Regions from separate parts of the Rothia sp. HMSC071C12 genome, predicted to be linked through region 2. Evidence: riboswitches for the same ligand, from Rfam matches in the RefSeq annotation. Region 2 holds a riboswitch; the other holds the start of a gene.

Region 1 (8,271 bases), on a different contig from region 2:
CCGCTAGCCCCGATAGTTAGCCTCATTGAGAGGCGTCAACAAAGAATGGCAGAATCGTTCCGGTTTCGGAATGATTCTGCCATTTCTTTATCTGCCCACCCGCACTCAGCATGTACGAGAGGCAAGGAAAGTGACGAGACTTAGCGGACGTCTCCATCCACGTAGAACCAGGCGCCGCCCACCTTCTCAAAGCGCGACAGCTCATGCATGCTGCCCTTCACCCGCTCCTCCGCAGGAACACCCGGCACCGAACGGTAATACGCAACGAACTCCACCGTACCGGACGCATCAAACGGGCCACCCGAAGCACCCAGAATATCCAGGCGATACCAGCGGATATCATCCTCCAACTCCAAGGCGGCCGGGCGAGTACTCGGATGCCAGCTCGCCAGCAGATACGCCGCATCCCCGGTCGCAAACGCGGTAAAACGCGAGCGCATCAGCTGCTCCGGCGCAGGAGCAGTCAGCGTGCCGGAGGCGGCAAACTCGCCCAGGAACCTGCCGCAGCAGGCGCCGTACACCTCGCCGCTCGAGCAGGGGCAGCGGTCTTCATGGTTAAGTTCAACCTGGTTCAGTTCAGTCATGCCACCCAGTATAAAGAACGCGCCACGTCAAGAAGGCATCGCATCAAGAAAGCACAGCGCAAAGAAACGCCCGCTCCGCCGAGGATACAAATCCTCCAGCAGAACGGGCGTTCTTGTTTTCAATCGTTAAGTTTGAGCGAACCTACACGGTACGCTTCAGCGGCAACGCTTATTCAGCGATTGCGCGAGCCGGGGTGTCAGCAGCCGAAGGCTTGCCCACGTATGCGCCGCGGTACTTAGCAGCCGGGTGGCTGTTAGCAACCTTGGTGTGGCCCTTACCGAAGATGTTCTCACGCAGGGTGTTGCCCTCGTACTCGGTGCGGTAGCGGCCGCGCTTCTGCAGCTCGGGAACAACGTACTCGATGAAGTCCTCGAAGGAGCCCGGGGAGACGTGGTATGCCAGGTTGATGCCGTCCAGGCCACCCTCGTCGATCCAGCGCTCAAGCTCGTCAGCAACCTGAACCGGGTCACCAACAATGACATCGCCCATGCCGCCGAGGGTGGTGTGCTCAGCGATGGCCTTGCGGGTCCACTTCTTGTCCTTCGCCTGCAGGGTGAAGGGGGTCAGGAAGGACTGAATCGACTCGGTCTGCACGTAGTTCAGGACCTCGTCCTCGTCGAACTGGGACAGGTCAACACCGGACCAGCCGCCGATGATAGCCTGTGCAGAGTCGAGGTTGATGTACTTCTTGTACTCCTCGTACTTTGCCTTTGCCTTCTCTTCGGTCTCATCCACGATGACCGAGAGCATTGCAAGGATCTTCACGTCGTCGCGGCTACGGCCCTGCTCCTCGGCAGCGGCGCGAATACGGTCGGTCACAACGCGGGTCAGGTCGGGACGCAGAGCGCTGATGAACACAGCCTCAGCGTGCTTACCGGAGAACTGCTGGCCACGGCTGGATGCGCCAGCCTGGAAAATCACGGGGGTGCGCTGCGGGCTCGGCTCGGTCAGGGAGATGCCGGGTACGGAGAAGTACTTGCCCTTGTGGCCAATCGGGTGGACCTTGGAGGGGTCAGCGTAGATGCCGCGCTCGCGGTCCTTGATGACTGCGCCGTCTTCCCAGGAGCCTTCCCACAGCTTGTAGCAGACGTCCAGGAACTCGTCGGCGATTTCGTAGCGCTCGTCGTGCGGGATCTGGGTGGGCAGGCCCTGGTTCTCAGCAGCCGAAGGCAGGTAAGAGGTCACAACGTTGAAGCCGACGCGGCCCTCAGTGAGGTGGTCGAGGGAGGCGTAGCGGCGAGCCAGGGTGTAGGGCTGCTCGAAAGTAGCGGCAGCAGTCACGCCGAAGCCGAGGTGCTCGGTCACTGCAGCCATTGCAGAAATCTGGGTTGCGGGGTCATTCACGGGAACCTGAGCGGCACCCTCAATGGCGGGAGCGGCAGAGTTCTTGTACACGTCGTAGATGCCGACCACGTCAGCGATGAACACGGCGTCAAACAGGCCGCGCTCAAGGGTCTTAGCCAGGTCAGTCCAGTACTTGATGGTGTTGTACTCGGTTGCGCGGGAGCGCGGGTGACGCCAGAGGTCGAAGCTCTGGTGACCAATGCAGGTCATTTCGAATGCGTTAACTACGATGCGCTTCTTCTGCTCAGCCATCGATTTTCCTTTCGCGAATGATCGGGGACGATCGGGTTAGTGCCCTGCACCCCGCGCGCCGCCTCCTTCTTGCCTTCTGCGTTCGGTGGTGGCCTTCGTGCAGGTGGCGCGTTCGCGCCGTACTTGCCTCGTAACGTTGAGGCCAGATCATCATCTGGGGCACCCCGCTACGGGAGAGGGTTGCCGCCCGGCTAGCCAGAGCTTAGCGCCGGGACTCATGATCTCGTGGTTTGAGTGTACGGGGCGCACGGGAGGGAGGTCACGTTTGTGACGAAAAAATCTTTTTGTGACGTGGAACCGAAATATTTCGTGATAAATGCGAAATATACGGTCATAGAAATTCATACGCGCCCGCAGGGTTGATTGAGGCACGCCACAGCCCATAGGGTGGGAGAAGCAAACCATCCAGAGCGACTGAGAGACCTGGCTCCACGACGTCGCAGCAACCGGCACGGATTCTTCCGCCCCCGGTGCTAACGCCAGGAACGATGGAAGTGACATGACACTCAACAGTGCAGTAACTGACGTACCCACCAGTGAAAAGAACGGCCGCCGTGCCGTATCCACCGCCGCCGTCCCCTTGAGCTTTGAAGGCGTCGGACAATCTTTCCCCGTGCCCGGCGGAACCCACGAAGTTCTTCGCGGAGTCTCCTTCACCGCAGCCCCCGGCGAGATTATCTCCGTCATCGGCTCCTCCGGATGCGGCAAATCCACTCTCCTGCGTGCAGCAGCAGGCCTGAACCGCATCACCGCAGGTACCGTGCGTATCGGCGAGAAGGCAGTGACCGGCCTCGACCCCCGCGTAGCTATCGGCTTTCAGGAACCGCGCCTGCTCCCCTGGCGCACCGTCGCCGACAACGTGGCTCTCGGACTACCGCAGGGCACCAAAAAATCTGAAGGCGCAGCATCCGTAGCGCGCCTGCTCGACCTGGTCGGCCTGGGCGAATACGCAACCCACCGTCCCAAGGAAATTTCAGGCGGTATGGCTCAGCGCGTGTCCCTGGCACGAGCGCTCGCACGCAACCCCGGCGTGCTGCTGCTCGACGAGCCCTTCGGTGCTCTGGATGCGCTGACCCGCATCAACATGCAGGATTTGCTGTTGGACGTGCACCGTCAAGACCCGACCACGATTCTGCTGGTCACCCACGATGTGGAAGAGGCGCTGTACCTCTCTGACCGGGTGATTGTCCTCGGTAAGGACACCCCGGAGGCGCCCGCCACCATCCAGCGCATTGTGACCGTTGACCGTTCTCACCCGCGTGACCGCGCCGATGCTGAGATCACGGCGCTGCGTAGCGAACTGTTGGCTGAGCTCGGCGTGGAAGATAACGCCTAAAGCCGCCACGCAACACATTTCTTACACATCACATCATCATCTTCAGAAGCGAAAAGATTTCATCATGACTTACTCCCCGTCTCGTCGTACCGCCCTCAAGTCCCTTGCCGCAGCCGCCGCTTTTGCTACTCTGCTCAGCGCCTGCGCCGGTGAAGGTTCCGGTTCCGCTAACGCCTCCGGTGCTGCCGGTGGTGGCAATCAGAACACCGTGACCATTGACTACGCGACCTACAACCCGCTGTCCCTGATTATCCGCAAGAAGGGTTGGCTTGAGACCGCCCTCGCCGCCGAGGGTAAGAAGGTTGAGTGGGTCAAGTCGGCCGGTTCGAACAAGGCGAATGAGGCGCTGCGTAGCGGCAATATTGATGTTGGCTCGACCGCCGGTTCGGCGGCGCTGCTGGCACGCGCTAATGGCTCCCCCATCAAGGTCATTAGCCTCTACTCGCAGCCGGAATGGTCGGCACTGGTGACCCGCAAGGATTCGGGCATCACCAAGGTTGCGGACCTGAAGGGTAAGACTGTTGCCGTGACCAAGGGTACCGACCCGTACTTCCTGCTGCTGCAGGCACTCAAGCAGGAGGGTATTTCCGCTTCGGATCTGACCATTCAGAACCTGCAGCACGCCGACGGCCGCACCGCCCTGGATAACGGTCAGGTCAACGCGTGGAGCGGCCTGGACCCGATTATGGCTGCCGCCGAGGTGGAAAGCGGCGACGTGCTCTTCTACCGCAACCTGAACTTCAACACCTACGGCTTCCTGAACGCGACCGAGAAGTTCATTCAGTCCAACCCGACCGCCGCACAGACCATCGTGGACGTGTACGAGTACGCTCGCGCCTGGGCTAAGAAGAACCCCGAAGAGGCAGTGAAGATTGTCGAGGAGGAGTCCGGCATTAAGCACGAGACTGCTCAGGTCGTCATGGAGCGCACCCACCTGGATATCGACCCGGTTCCGGGCGCTAAGCAGGTTGAGGTTCTCAAGGGTGTCGGCCCGATTCTGGTCGAGTCCGGCGACGTTCCCTCCCAGTCCGACGTGGACAAGGCACTAAACAGCATTGTGGACGACCAGTTCGCAAAGAAGGCTGACAGCGCAGCCGTTGAGAAGATCGCAAAGGTGGTTGAGAAGTAATGACCGCCGCAACGATCACCGCCGCCTCCAGCGCTCGCGCTGAGCGTGCCGAGAAGCGTGTCTCTTCCGTGAAGCTGCCGTCGAACCCGTTCGCCGGTAAGCAGTACCTGGGCCTGATTCTTCCCCTGGCGCTGATTGCCCTCTGGTACATTCTGAGCACGAACGGCGTGTTCACCCAGGTTCAGCTGCCCTCCCCCGACCGTGTGGTCAGCGCCGGTGTTGAGCTGGCGCAGCGCGGCGAGTTGGGCCGCCACGTGGCGATTTCTACTCAGCGTGTGCTGATTGGTTTCGGTATTGGTGCCGTGCTCGGCCTGGTGCTGGGTGCGCTGATTGGCCTGTCTGCGCCGGTGCGTCTGATTGCCGCACCGACCATTGGTGCGCTGCGTGCCGTGCCGTCCCTGGCGTGGGTTCCGCTGCTTCTGCTGTGGATCGGTATCGGCGAGAATTCCAAGGTGACCCTGGTTGCTATTGGTGCGTTCTTCCCGGTATACACCACGGTTTCTGCGGCTCTGGCGCACGTTGACCCCAAGCTTGTGGAGGCGGCACGCGCCTTCGGCCTGAAGGGTCTGCGCCTGTTCACCACGGTTCAGCTTCCCGCGGTTCTGCCGTCGGTTGTTTCGGGTCTGCGTCTGGCGCTGGCTCAGGCGTGGCTGTTCCTGGTCGCCGCTGAGCTGCTGGGTGCATCCATGGGTCTGGGTTACCTGCTGACCGACTCGCAGAACAACGGCCGCACCGACCGCCTGCTGCTGGCTATTGTGGCGCTGGCGGTGCTCGGTAAGATTACCGACGCCCTGGTGGGTGTTTTCGAGCGCTGGGTGAAGGCGAAGTACCCCAGCAACTAACGCCACCAGCAATTAGCACCACAGCTAAACGCAACGCTCAGCACGCGCTGAGTTTTAGGAGAGATGTCCGCCGCGTGGCTGCTCCCCGAAGGTGAGCTAATCATCGCTACGCGCCGGAGAAAGAAGTCGGCGGGGAAACCTGTCGCCTACTGAATGATGATGATGTGCCCCGCCCCGCGCCCCACAGCAGTGAGCGCGGGGCGGGGTCTTTAAATATGTCGTTATATTACGAACCGATACACAGCACACCGAATATGACGGTCCCCTTTGCGTCCACCCCCTCCGGCGCGCTTTACTAAGAAGGCAAACCATCCAGAGCGACCGAGAGACCTGGCTCCGTGACGTCGCAGCAACCCCCTCGCCAACGCACACACAGACCCCACGGTCACACAGACAGCGGCACGGCAAGCAAGGGTGCTAATGCCAGCAACCGATGGGAGAATAATGGGACTGCCCACCCCCTACTCGTTCACCGACCCGCTAAACCCCACCCCGAACCCCGCCCTCGAATCTGACGAGGCGCGCGTTGCGTTCTGGGAGAAGCAGGCGCAGCGACTCACCTGGGCTGAGCCCTGGCACACCGCGCACCGTTTCGAGAAACCGAAGTCCCTCGGCTTCGACGAGGACGGCATCGAACAGTTCAGCATCCCCAAAATTAAGTGGTTCGAGGGCGGTAAGCTCAACGTCGCCTACAACTGCGTGGACCGCCACGTGGAGGCAGGCCGCGGCGACAAGGTAGCCCTCTACTTCGAGGGTGAGCCCGGCGACCGTGAGGCCATCACCTACTCCGAACTGCAGCGCCGCATCGCGAAAGCAGCAAACGGCCTGCTGTCCCTGGGCGTGCGCAAGGGTGACCGTGTGGTCATCTATCTGCCTGTCATCCCCGAAACCATTATTTTCACCCTCGCCTGCGCGCGTATTGGCGCGATCCACTCCCTCGTCTTCGGTGGTTTCTCCGCCGAGGCGCTGAAGTTCCGTGTGGAAGACACCGGCGCGAAGGTTCTCATCACCACCGACGGCCAGAACCGCCGCGGCAAGGTCGTTCCCGTGAAGGTCAACGCCGACGAGGCATGCTCCGGTGAGAACAATATCGAGCACGTTATCGTGGTGGACCGCACCAGCGCCTCCGACCCGGTAGCGCACGCCGCTGTGCCGTGGACTGAGGGCCGCGACGTCTGGTACCACGATCTGGTGGACGACCAGCCGGATACTCACGCCTACGAACTGCATGATGCCGAGGATCCGCTGTTCATTATTTACACCTCCGGCACCACCGGTAAGCCCAAGGGCCTGGTGCACACCATGGCTGGATACCTGGTGCAGACCGCGTACACTCACGCGCTGCTGTACGATCTGCTGCCGGATTACGTGGACGAGAACGGCGTGTTGCGCCCCGACGAGCTGTCCGCGGTCAACGACCCGCAGAAGGTTGAGTCCACCGTTCACTGGTGCACCGCCGACCTGGCGTGGGTGACCGCACACACCTACGAAATTTACGGCCCGCTGGTTAACGGCGTGTCCGAAGTGATCTACGAGGGTACCCCGAACACTCCGCATTACGGCCGCCACTTTGAGGTTATTGAACGCTACGGTGTGACCAACTACTACACCGCCCCGACCCTGATTCGTTCGCTCATGGGTGCGTTCCCGAATGGCCCGGAGCCCGGCAAGTACGACTTCTCGACCGTGCGTCTGCTCGGTTCGGTGGGCGAATCCATCAACCCGGAGGCGTGGCGTTGGTTGCGTCAGCACGTGGGCGGCGGCACCGCGGCATTCATTGACACCTGGTGGCAGTCGGAGACCGGTTCGACCGTGTGCTCGCCGCGCCCGCACGACCCGGCGTTCGCACCCGAGGGCACCTACCCGGAGGGTACCCCGCACTGCACTCCCCTGCCCGGTTGCGCTACCCGTGCCGTTCCCGGCGTGTCCACCCGCGTGGTGGATGAGCACGGCGACCCGGTCGAACCCGGTAAGCAGGGCTTCATCGTGGTCGATAAGATTGGCCCCTCGATGGCTCGTACCGTGTGGCAGAACCCGCAGCGTTACCTGGATTCCTACTGGCGTCACTACGGCGAGCGCGGCTGGTTCCTCGCTGGCGACGGCGCGAAGGAAGACGAAGAGGGTAACGTGTACATCCTCGGCCGTATTGATGACGTGATTAACATTTCGGGTCACCGCCTGTCCACGATTGAGATTGAGTCGGCTCTGGTGACTCACCCGGCTGTGGTTGAGGCTGGTGTCTGCCCCGTGGAGGATGAGCTGACCGGTCACCAGGCGGTCGCTTACGTGACGCTCACCGATGAGGGTAAGGGCCTGACTGAGGATGAGCTGAAGGCGGCGCTGACCGCACACGTGCGTGAGCACATTGGCCCGATTGCTAAGCCGAAGGACGTTGTGGCGGTTGCCGATATCCCGAAGACCCGTTCGGGTAAGATTACTCGCCGTCTGCTCGGTGAGCTGTACCAGGGCCGTTCTTTGGGTGATGTTTCTTCGCTGCAGAATGAGGAGGCGCTGGGCCACATTGCGCAGGTGCTGGTGGATACCGGCCGCGTGAGCGAGGCTGTCTAGGCTCTGTTGCTGAGCTGAGCACTGTGCCGAGCTGCACGCTGCGCTGAGCTGAAAGCTACATAGAGTAAAGGTGCGGATACCGAATGATGATTCGGTATCCGCACCTTTTGCTATGCCATTTTACTGAGCTGACAAGGCTCTCTGTTGGCGTTGCGCCACCTATTCAGCCTACTTAATCAGGCCCAGCGAACGAGCGTGTTCGGCGGTAATACCGC
Region 2 (8,271 bases):
AAGCACGGCTCAACGATGCAGAGCATATCCACGTTGGCGGCGACAGGCTGATCCGCGGATTCTCGGGTGGCGCTGGGTCGGGTGAGGTAGCTTCGCCGGGGCAGTATCGCGAGGGGTTTGTGCTCCGCGGGCTGGCTATCGCTACCGGTTCCAGGGATGGGCTGGGTGAGTACCCAGTCGCCGACGACGGGGTACTCTTCTTCGCCGTAGTCGTTCTCAACCGGACGCAGCGGAGCGGAAAGCTTAATGAGCTCACCCCGCTCGTAGGTCAGTAGCTCGTAGCGGGTGCGGTGCACGGCGCTGACACGGGCGAGGGTAAAGTTTTCGAGGGTACCGCCGAGGGTGAACGCGGCGCGGATTGCCGCGCCCTGCCAGGAGGGGTCGAACCCTAGAGTCTCTAAGGTGTATGAAGCGGGAGCGATGGTCACAGGAATAGTCTTTCTTGGTTGCGGCGCCCGGATAGCGGGTGATTAAAAGGTTCGTTCTTTTTCAGGGTTCACCGTTTACAACAGTGAGGCGCGGGCGCCGGCACGGATGCGGCGGGCGGCAAGGAAAGTCAGCCCCAATCCGATAGCGGCGTAGAGTACTGCCAATGCCGCGTCTGCTGCCAGGAGCGTGAAGAGATCCGGCGCGGTGCTCGCAATACCGCCAGAGGTATCTAAAGCTTGCACCAGCCGGGATCCGGGAACCCACGAACATACCCACGCAAGCCACGCCGGGTAGGTACTCACCGGCACAATCACACCCGCGCTGACCGGCAGAACAATAGATAGAACGTTCGAGCCCGTGTACGGATCCGATAGGTACAGACCCAAGCCGGCAGCAAAAATACCCAGGCAGACCCCTCCCAGAATCGCAGCCGGCATCAGCGCAATGGCCCCCAGTAGAAGCCCCGAACCTGCTCCGGTAGAGGGCTCCGTGAGGGACAGCAACCACACGATACCCACATTGCTCAGACCCGTTACGGATGCCAGCAACGCGGGTACCGCCGCCGCACCGAGCCAGTAGCCAGCGTCCACCGGGCGAGCCGTACACACGTACTCGAAGACGCCAATCCACCGGTCGGTGGCAACGCGCGCGACAATACCGGCTGCCACGGAGCTGAGGGTGGCAATCAGAGCAGACGCGCAGCCGATGCGTACCGTATCGTTTGCGGCAAGATCAGCACCCAGAAGCACCGTGAAAAGCACGTTAAGACCGGGTACGAGAACCAGGGTCGTGATAGCCGTTCCGAGGGTCGCGAAGGTAATAGAAGATGACCAGCCAATAGAGGCGGTCGACAGAGCCCGACGCGCCACGCTAGGCAGAGCGGCAGAAGAGAGAATACGCACGCTACATCGCCCCCAGGGTACCGCGATGACGGGCGGAGGCGAGAGCCTTCCGGGCAAAAAGGAAAGCACACAACGCCCAGATGAAGCTCACTGCCAGAGTCTGTGCCACGGGTAGGAGCGCATCCGCCGGGGTAGTGATGGCGGTACGCCCAAGTAGGAGGTGAACCGGCGCCTGCAGGGGAATGAGCACGCCCGCGGCATCCAGCCAGGCGGGCGCTTCAATGGTCGTGAAGAGAACCCCGGAAAGAATAAAAACCGGCACGAGCAATAGCTCCTCGTAGGCGATAGCGTTCGGCGTGGCCACGAAGAATACCGCAATCATGAACGTGACCGACAGGCACGCAAGCCACAGCAGGGGAACGCCCAGAACGTAGCGCGGCCAGAGTGCTGAAAAATCCGTGACCTGCGGGTTAAGCGTCACAAGAGCCCAGATGAGCCACGACAGGGGCAAAGCCGCCATACCCACAATGGAGGCGCTCGAAACGATAGCCGCCAGCACCCGCACCGGAGAAATCGACCCCGAACACAGGTACACGAGGGTCCCACGGAAACGCTCGAAATTGATGATGCCCGCAGACACGATGCAGACCGACCACATGCCCACAATGCCCGCGCGGGTCCACGCGAGGGTCGGGTCAACGGAGTGACCCGCGGAGCTCTGCGCCGCCGCATGCACGGCGAGCGCCTGAAGGATGACCGAGCCGAGTACCGTACTGATGAGCAGCTGAATGAAGTAGGGGACCGTCAGGAACTGGCGCAGGCTAAAGCCCATGAGTCGCAGTTGGCGGGCGCACTCCTGCCACAGGTCATACCGTCGACCCTGCCGCTGGAACTCTTCCGAGCGTTGCGTCTGAGCGTTCATCGCTTGAGCCCCTCCGCCATTGCCAGGTATGCCTCTTCCAAGGTTGCCGGGCGTGTGTACGGTTCGGTCCGTGCCCCAATGTTCGCGGTGGCAAGCCCCTCCGTGAGGATGCGGTGAGCCTCACCCGCCTCGAACGTGGTGCGCTCACCGTGCCAGTAGAGGGTTAGCTCCCAGCCGGAACCACGCGGGGCAAACAGCACCGCCGCCTTATCGTGGAGGAATCCGCGTAGTGTATCAAGACCCTCGGTGGCGGTGGCCTCGACCTGAACCACGGTCGTGGCGGCAATGCCGGCGTGCGCGGCAATATCCTCGAGGTTGCCGCTCACGGCGACAGAACCTGCGCCCAAAACGGTGATGGTGTGCGCTAGGTCCTCAATCTCGCCCAGCAGGTGGCTCGTCAGCAGAATGGCGGTACCTTCATTTGCCAGAGATCGGATGAGGGTACGCACGGTCAGAGCGATATCGGGGTCGAGCCCATTGGTCGGCTCATCCAGCAGGAGCAGGGCGGGGGAGCCGAGCAGGGCGCGGGCAATATGTAGGCGCTGCTTCATGCCGCGGGAAAACTCCTGGACAGGCCGCGTTGCCGCATCGGTGAGCTCTACGCGTGCTAGGGCATGCTCCACCTCGTGTCGTCGGGTCCGCCCGGAAACCCCCGCAACATCGGCGAAGAACAGCAGATTGTCGCGGGCACTAGCGCGCGGGTAGAAGCCGTTCTCCCCTCCCAAAGCTAGGCCCACGTGACGGCGCGCCCGCTGCGGGTGGGCGATAGCGTCAATACCGTTCACGGTAAGGTTACCGCCGGTGGGTGTGAGCAGGGTCGAGCACATCTGCACGGTAGTCGTTTTGCCCGCACCGTTGGGGCCGAGGAGGGCATGAATCTCACCGGAACTGACGCGAAGTGACACACGGTCGACGGCGGTAAAAGCGTTTTCACCTTTGCCAAAGACGCGGCTGAGCTGCGCCGCATCAAGAACAAGAGACATGGTAGGTAACCTTCGGGTATGACCCTCTGGCCCCTATACCGGAGGGATGCTGAGCAGGATAAACGGCGTAGCGAGCCGTAGTGAGTTGTACCCTGCGTGAGTGTATGTGTCATTTCAGTGTACCGAAAAACTGTAGATAAAAGTGATGGGGGTTACTGTGTGGATGGTGGGTGTCCGCCTCCGCATCTCGATTGCCTCGCCCTCGGATTGCCCCGGCACCGTCGCTCACGTTTTATGACAGACGTTAAAAAACGTCATCTTTGCAATGAAATGTCTTAAAGTGCCGTCTACCCACAAAACCCTTGACCCCGCCCCGTGCCCTGTGACACCCTGAATACAGGTCAAGAGCGCCAGCGACAAGCCCCAGCTAGCTGGCCGGCAACCCTCCTCCGCGGTGGGGTGCCCTGGGTGAAGACCAGGCGGCACGCACAAGCGTGACGCAAGCGCGGGACCGATGTGACCGAAAACGGTACATCAATCGTGACAGGATTATTCGACGACGATTCCTGTACCGTCGGCATGCGGCCCCCTAAGAATCCCCATTAGGAGCCACGCATGAGCAACAACACTACCGTCCCGACTCCCGCCAACCCCGCAGGTTGGAAGTTCGAAACCCGCCAGATTCACGCAGGTCAGGCGCCGGATGCCGCAACGGGAGCTCGGGCACTACCCATCTACCAGACCACTTCCTTCGTCTTTGACAGCGCCGAGCAGGCAGCGAACCGTTTCGCCCTCGCCGAGCTGGGCCCCATCTACACTCGCCTCAACAACCCCACCCAGGAAGCTATCGAAAACCGCATCGCTTCCCTGGAAGGCGGCGTTGGTGCGCTGCTGCTGGCATCCGGTCAGGCAGCTATCACCTACGCAATCCTGAACATTGCCGGCGCCGGCGACCACGTGGTCGCATCGCCCTCCGTGTACGGCGGCACCTACAACCTGCTCAAGTACACCCTCGCCGACCTCGGTATCGAAACCACCTTCGTTGAGGACCCGGACGACCTGGATGCATGGCGCGCCGCAGTCCGCCCCAACACCAAGCTCTTCTACGGCGAGTCCGTGCCCAACCCCCGCAACGACGTGCTCGACATTGAGCCCATTGCCGCAATTGCGCACGAAAACGGCGTACCCCTGATCGTGGACAACACCGTGCCCACCCCCTACCTGCTGCGCCCCATCGAGCACGGCGCAGACGTAGTCGTCCACTCCGCCACCAAGTACCTGGGCGGCCACGGCACCTCCATCGGCGGCGTGATCGTTGACTCCGGTAACTTCGACTACGGTGCAGACCCCGAGAAGTTCCCCAAGTTCAACCAGCCCGCCCCCGGCTACCACGGCCTGGTCTACGCACGCGATTTGGGTAAGGACTCCGCGTTCGGCGCGAACCTCTCCTACATCCTGAAGGCGCGCGTCTCCCTGCTGCGTGACACCGGCGCCGCAATCTCCCCGACCAACGCCTTCAACATCGGCATCGGTCTGGAGACTCTCTCCCTGCGCATCGAACGCCACATTGAGAACGCCACCAAGGTCGCCCGCTGGCTCGAAGCAAACCCGCAGGTCGACAAGGTTATCTGGGCTGGCGTGGAATCCTCCCCCTGGTACGAGCGTGCACAGAAGTACCTGCCCAAGGGCCCCGGTGCGGTGCTCGGCTTCACCCTCAAGGACGCAACCCTGGAGGAGACCCGCGACTTCGTGGACGCCCTGAAGCTGCACTCCAACGTGGCGAACATCGGTGACGTACGCTCGCTCGTGATTCACCCCGCCTCCACCACCCACTCCCAGCTTTCCGCTGAGGAACTGGAGAAGATTGGCGTGTACCCGAACTTCGTCCGCCTGGCAGTCGGTATCGAGAACATCGACGACATTCTCGCCGACCTGCAGCTGGGCTTCGATACCCTCTCCTAAACGGTGATGCAACCCGCAGGTGGACCGGCAAGCTACGGCTTTTCGGTCCACCTGCGGATTCCCCGTTACGGAGCATTTCATAAGCGCGCGGCACCGCCGCCTCGCTGCCTCAACCCGCAGACTCAACCGTAGATTCAACCCGCAGACGAGTACCCCGCTCACACCCGGCACCACCTCGCCGGCCAACCCAGTGAAGGGAACCCCCATGACCGCCCAGAGCACTAGCCAGTCCGGCACCACCCAGCCCGGCACTACCAACCAGCCTGTTACCGCGCCCATCCCCGTGGCGGGCACCCAGCGCGAACACCCCGAAGCGCAAGGCTACCTGCGTCAGCTGAACATCGGCGACCTGGAGCTCGAATCCGGCGTAACCCTGCCGCAGGTCACCATCGGCTACGAAACCTGGGGCACCCTCAACGAGGCTGGCGATAACGCCATCCTGATTCTGCATGCGCTCACCGGTGACACGCATGTCTCCCGCGGCGTGCCCACCCCCGACATGCCCGCCCCGCTGATTCGCGCTATCGAATCGGACGGCTGGTGGGAAGGCGTCGTCGGCCCCGGCTCGGTCGTGGACACCAACCGTTACTTCGTGATTGCCCCCAATATTTTGGGCGGCTGCTACGGCTCGACCGGCCCGGCGAGCATCATCCCGGAAGGCTACCCGGGCGCCGGTGAGCACTGGGGTTCCCGCTTCCCGCAGGTGAGCATCCGCGACTCGGTGCGTGCTGAGGCGCGCCTGGCTCGTGCCCTGGGTGTGAACAGCTTCCGCTACGTGATTGGTGGTTCCCTCGGTGGCGCTCGCGCCCTGGAGTGGGCGGCAACTAACCCCGAGCTGGTGCGCGGATGCGCGGTCATTGCCTCCGGTCCTTCGGCTACGGCGGAGCAGATTTCCTGGGCGCACACCCAGAACATTGCGATTCGTTCGGACGCGAACTTCGCCGGCGGCGACTACTATGCGGGTCCCGCGCCGGTAACCGGTCTTGCCCTGGCACGCCGTATTGCGCACACCACCTACCGCAGCCCCGCCGAGCTGGAGCACCGCTTCGGCCGCGAAGAGAACCGTGGCGAAAGCACCGTGGGCGGCTCGCTGGGTGAGCCGCGTGGCCGCTACGCCATCGAAAGCTACCTGGACCACCACGGCGCCAAGCTGGTTGAGCGCTTTGACGCGAATAGCTACCTGGCAGTGAACGAGGCACTGATTTCGCACGATGTGGCGCGTGGCCGCGGCACCCTGGCGCAGGCGCTGGCGCACACCGATTGCGAGTGGACGATTGCGGCGGTGAACACGGATCGCTTGTTCTTCCCGCACGAGTCGCACCGTCTGGCGGAGGCGCTGCCCACCCCGGTCGCCGTGGATATTATCGAGTCGAACCACGGCCATGACGGCTTCCTGATTGAGGCGAAGCAGGTGGAGAAGATTCTGGCGCGCGCCCTGGGTGTTGAAGATGAATCTGCTACCCCGAGCGAGGCGCAGCGTGAGCGTGAGGCGCTGGACTCGATGACTCGTCTGTACGGCGCTGTTAATCGCTAACTCGACCGGCGCCCGAAGGCGTTTCACGCATCCTGCTGAATGTTGTTTTATCCAAACAGTGGGTGTGGGATTGTGAGGGAATGGCTGGGTATTCTCAACTGTCCTTCCCTCCGTTGAGAATTAACGTTCACCTTGACGGTTGGGTTATAGGACGCCGGGTACTCGCATAGCGCGAGTGCCCGGCGTTTCTTTGTGCCCGCCTGACGGGTATCGTGCCAAGTCAGGGAATATTTTCCGGTTTTTGAGGTGTTTTAGAAGGTCTCCGCGAGATACCGCGGAAGTAGCCTCCTGTTGCACTGGAGAGTAAGGGTTCTCGGTTTGCTTTAGACCCGCTCTAACCCCATAGCATTAAAGCTGTGGTAAGTATTCAAGAGGTAGCGGAGCAGTTGGGGGTGAGCACCCACGCCCTGCGCTATTACGAAAAAGAGGGGCTCATTGCTGTGCCCCGTGATGCTCACGGAACTCGCGTTTTTGACGAGGAGTCCATCTCCTCGGCACGGTTTATTGCTACCTGCCGTCAGGCCGGAATGAGTCTTGCCGATATTCGCACGATTTTGAGCAATCCGGACGACCACGCTCTATCTATTGATGTGATGGAGCGTGCCCGTCAGAAGATTGAGGATGAGATTGTGGGGTTGCAGCAGAACCTTGAGCACCTGGATCGCCGTATTCAGGAGCACCGCCGTCACCTCGATGGCACCCGCTAGATAGCCGTCTAATTTTCATGCAGGTATGCACGCCGACGCCCGGTATTCCCAACGTTGGGAATACCGGGCGTTTTTCTGTGCTCAGCTTTCACACTCAGCTACTCACCCCTAGCTACTGGGTATTTTCAGCCAAAGATTTAACCCCAGGCGGCTTCATCAGGGTCGACACCGTGTGCACGAGCATTCTCGTAGATGACATCCCGCAACCATTCTGCAAGCCCGGTCGCGAGCTTCTCGTAGTGAGCCTTGAAGCGGGCATCCTCAACGTAGCCGCGGGCTAGAATAGCGTGCTTGGCGGGGGTGACCTCAAAAAAGAACAGAGAGGCGCGGTGCCGCTCGGCGAGCGCGTTCGCCTCCTCGCTGCCCGGCTGCACGCCGCGGTTGAATGCCTCGACGAGGGCCTGCTCTACCTCGTCAACCTGCTGTTTGCCGTTCTGCCAGTCGGCACGGTTCATCGTTGCAGTTCGGCGCTGGTATTCAGCCCAGTCGTCAGTTTTCACGTAACGTTCCTGCGCTTCCTGCTGGTGGGCGAGGCTGAACCCCTCACCCATAATCTCTGCTTTTTCGGCAGCGCTGAGCTGCTCATTCTTAGGTGCCATGGTGTCCTCCAAAAGGTGTTCGATGGTTTCAAGCATGCGCCCGTACGCGGCGATTTTGCGTTGAAGCATATCCCGCTGAGCGAGCAGATGCTCGGTGCTGTTCGCTTCGTCCTGCAGTATTTTGTGAATAGCGTCAAGACTCATGCCGGTGGCGCGGTATCCCATGATGACGGTGATTCGTTCAAGGTCTGTATCGGTGTAGTACCGGTACCCGTTGAACTCATCATGTGCCGGGTTGAGTAAGCCCCGCTGCTCCCAATGGTGAAGCGTGCGCACTGTTAGCCCGTGTAGTGATGCCGCTTCTCCTACGGTGTATTCGTGTTGCCCGTCAGGCGGTGTTCTGTTCGCGTCCA

What was found. A riboswitch is a leader RNA that binds a small molecule or an ion and turns the genes downstream of it on or off. The one in region 2 is predicted to bind S-adenosylmethionine.
Region 1: linked by a shared signal. The riboswitch ahead of HMPREF2942_RS01495 (ABC transporter ATP-binding protein) and the one ahead of HMPREF2942_RS02660 (bifunctional o-acetylhomoserine/o-acetylserine sulfhydrylase) in region 2 are both predicted to bind S-adenosylmethionine.

The regions. Positions count from the first base shown of each region.
Region 1 covers NZ_KV814368.1:82,333-90,603, reverse strand. The annotation lists gene HMPREF2942_RS01505 (YchJ family protein) at 141-584, opposite strand; gene HMPREF2942_RS01500 (LLM class flavin-dependent oxidoreductase) at 754-2,181, opposite strand; SAM riboswitch class IV at 2,296-2,404, opposite strand; SAM riboswitch class I at 2,580-2,676, shown strand; gene HMPREF2942_RS01495 (ABC transporter ATP-binding protein) at 2,681-3,517, shown strand; gene HMPREF2942_RS01490 (aliphatic sulfonate ABC transporter substrate-binding protein) at 3,582-4,646, shown strand; gene HMPREF2942_RS01485 (ABC transporter permease) at 4,646-5,488, shown strand; gene HMPREF2942_RS01480 (AMP-binding protein) at 5,933-8,056, shown strand; gene HMPREF2942_RS01475 (C4-dicarboxylate ABC transporter substrate-binding protein) at 8,225-8,271, opposite strand, start outside.
Region 2 covers NZ_KV814370.1:1,005-9,275, reverse strand. The annotation lists gene rsgA (ribosome small subunit-dependent GTPase A) at 1-428, opposite strand, end outside; gene HMPREF2942_RS02675 (ABC transporter) at 504-1,331, opposite strand; gene HMPREF2942_RS02670 (ABC transporter permease) at 1,333-2,193, opposite strand; gene HMPREF2942_RS02665 (ABC transporter ATP-binding protein) at 2,190-3,176, opposite strand; SAM riboswitch class IV at 3,516-3,628, shown strand; gene HMPREF2942_RS02660 (bifunctional o-acetylhomoserine/o-acetylserine sulfhydrylase) at 3,732-5,078, shown strand; gene HMPREF2942_RS02655 (homoserine O-acetyltransferase MetX) at 5,284-6,612, shown strand; gene HMPREF2942_RS02650 (MerR family transcriptional regulator) at 6,969-7,319, shown strand; gene HMPREF2942_RS09500 (TipAS antibiotic-recognition domain-containing protein) at 7,457-7,918, opposite strand; partial or broken gene HMPREF2942_RS09495 (MerR family transcriptional regulator) at 7,991-8,271, opposite strand, start outside.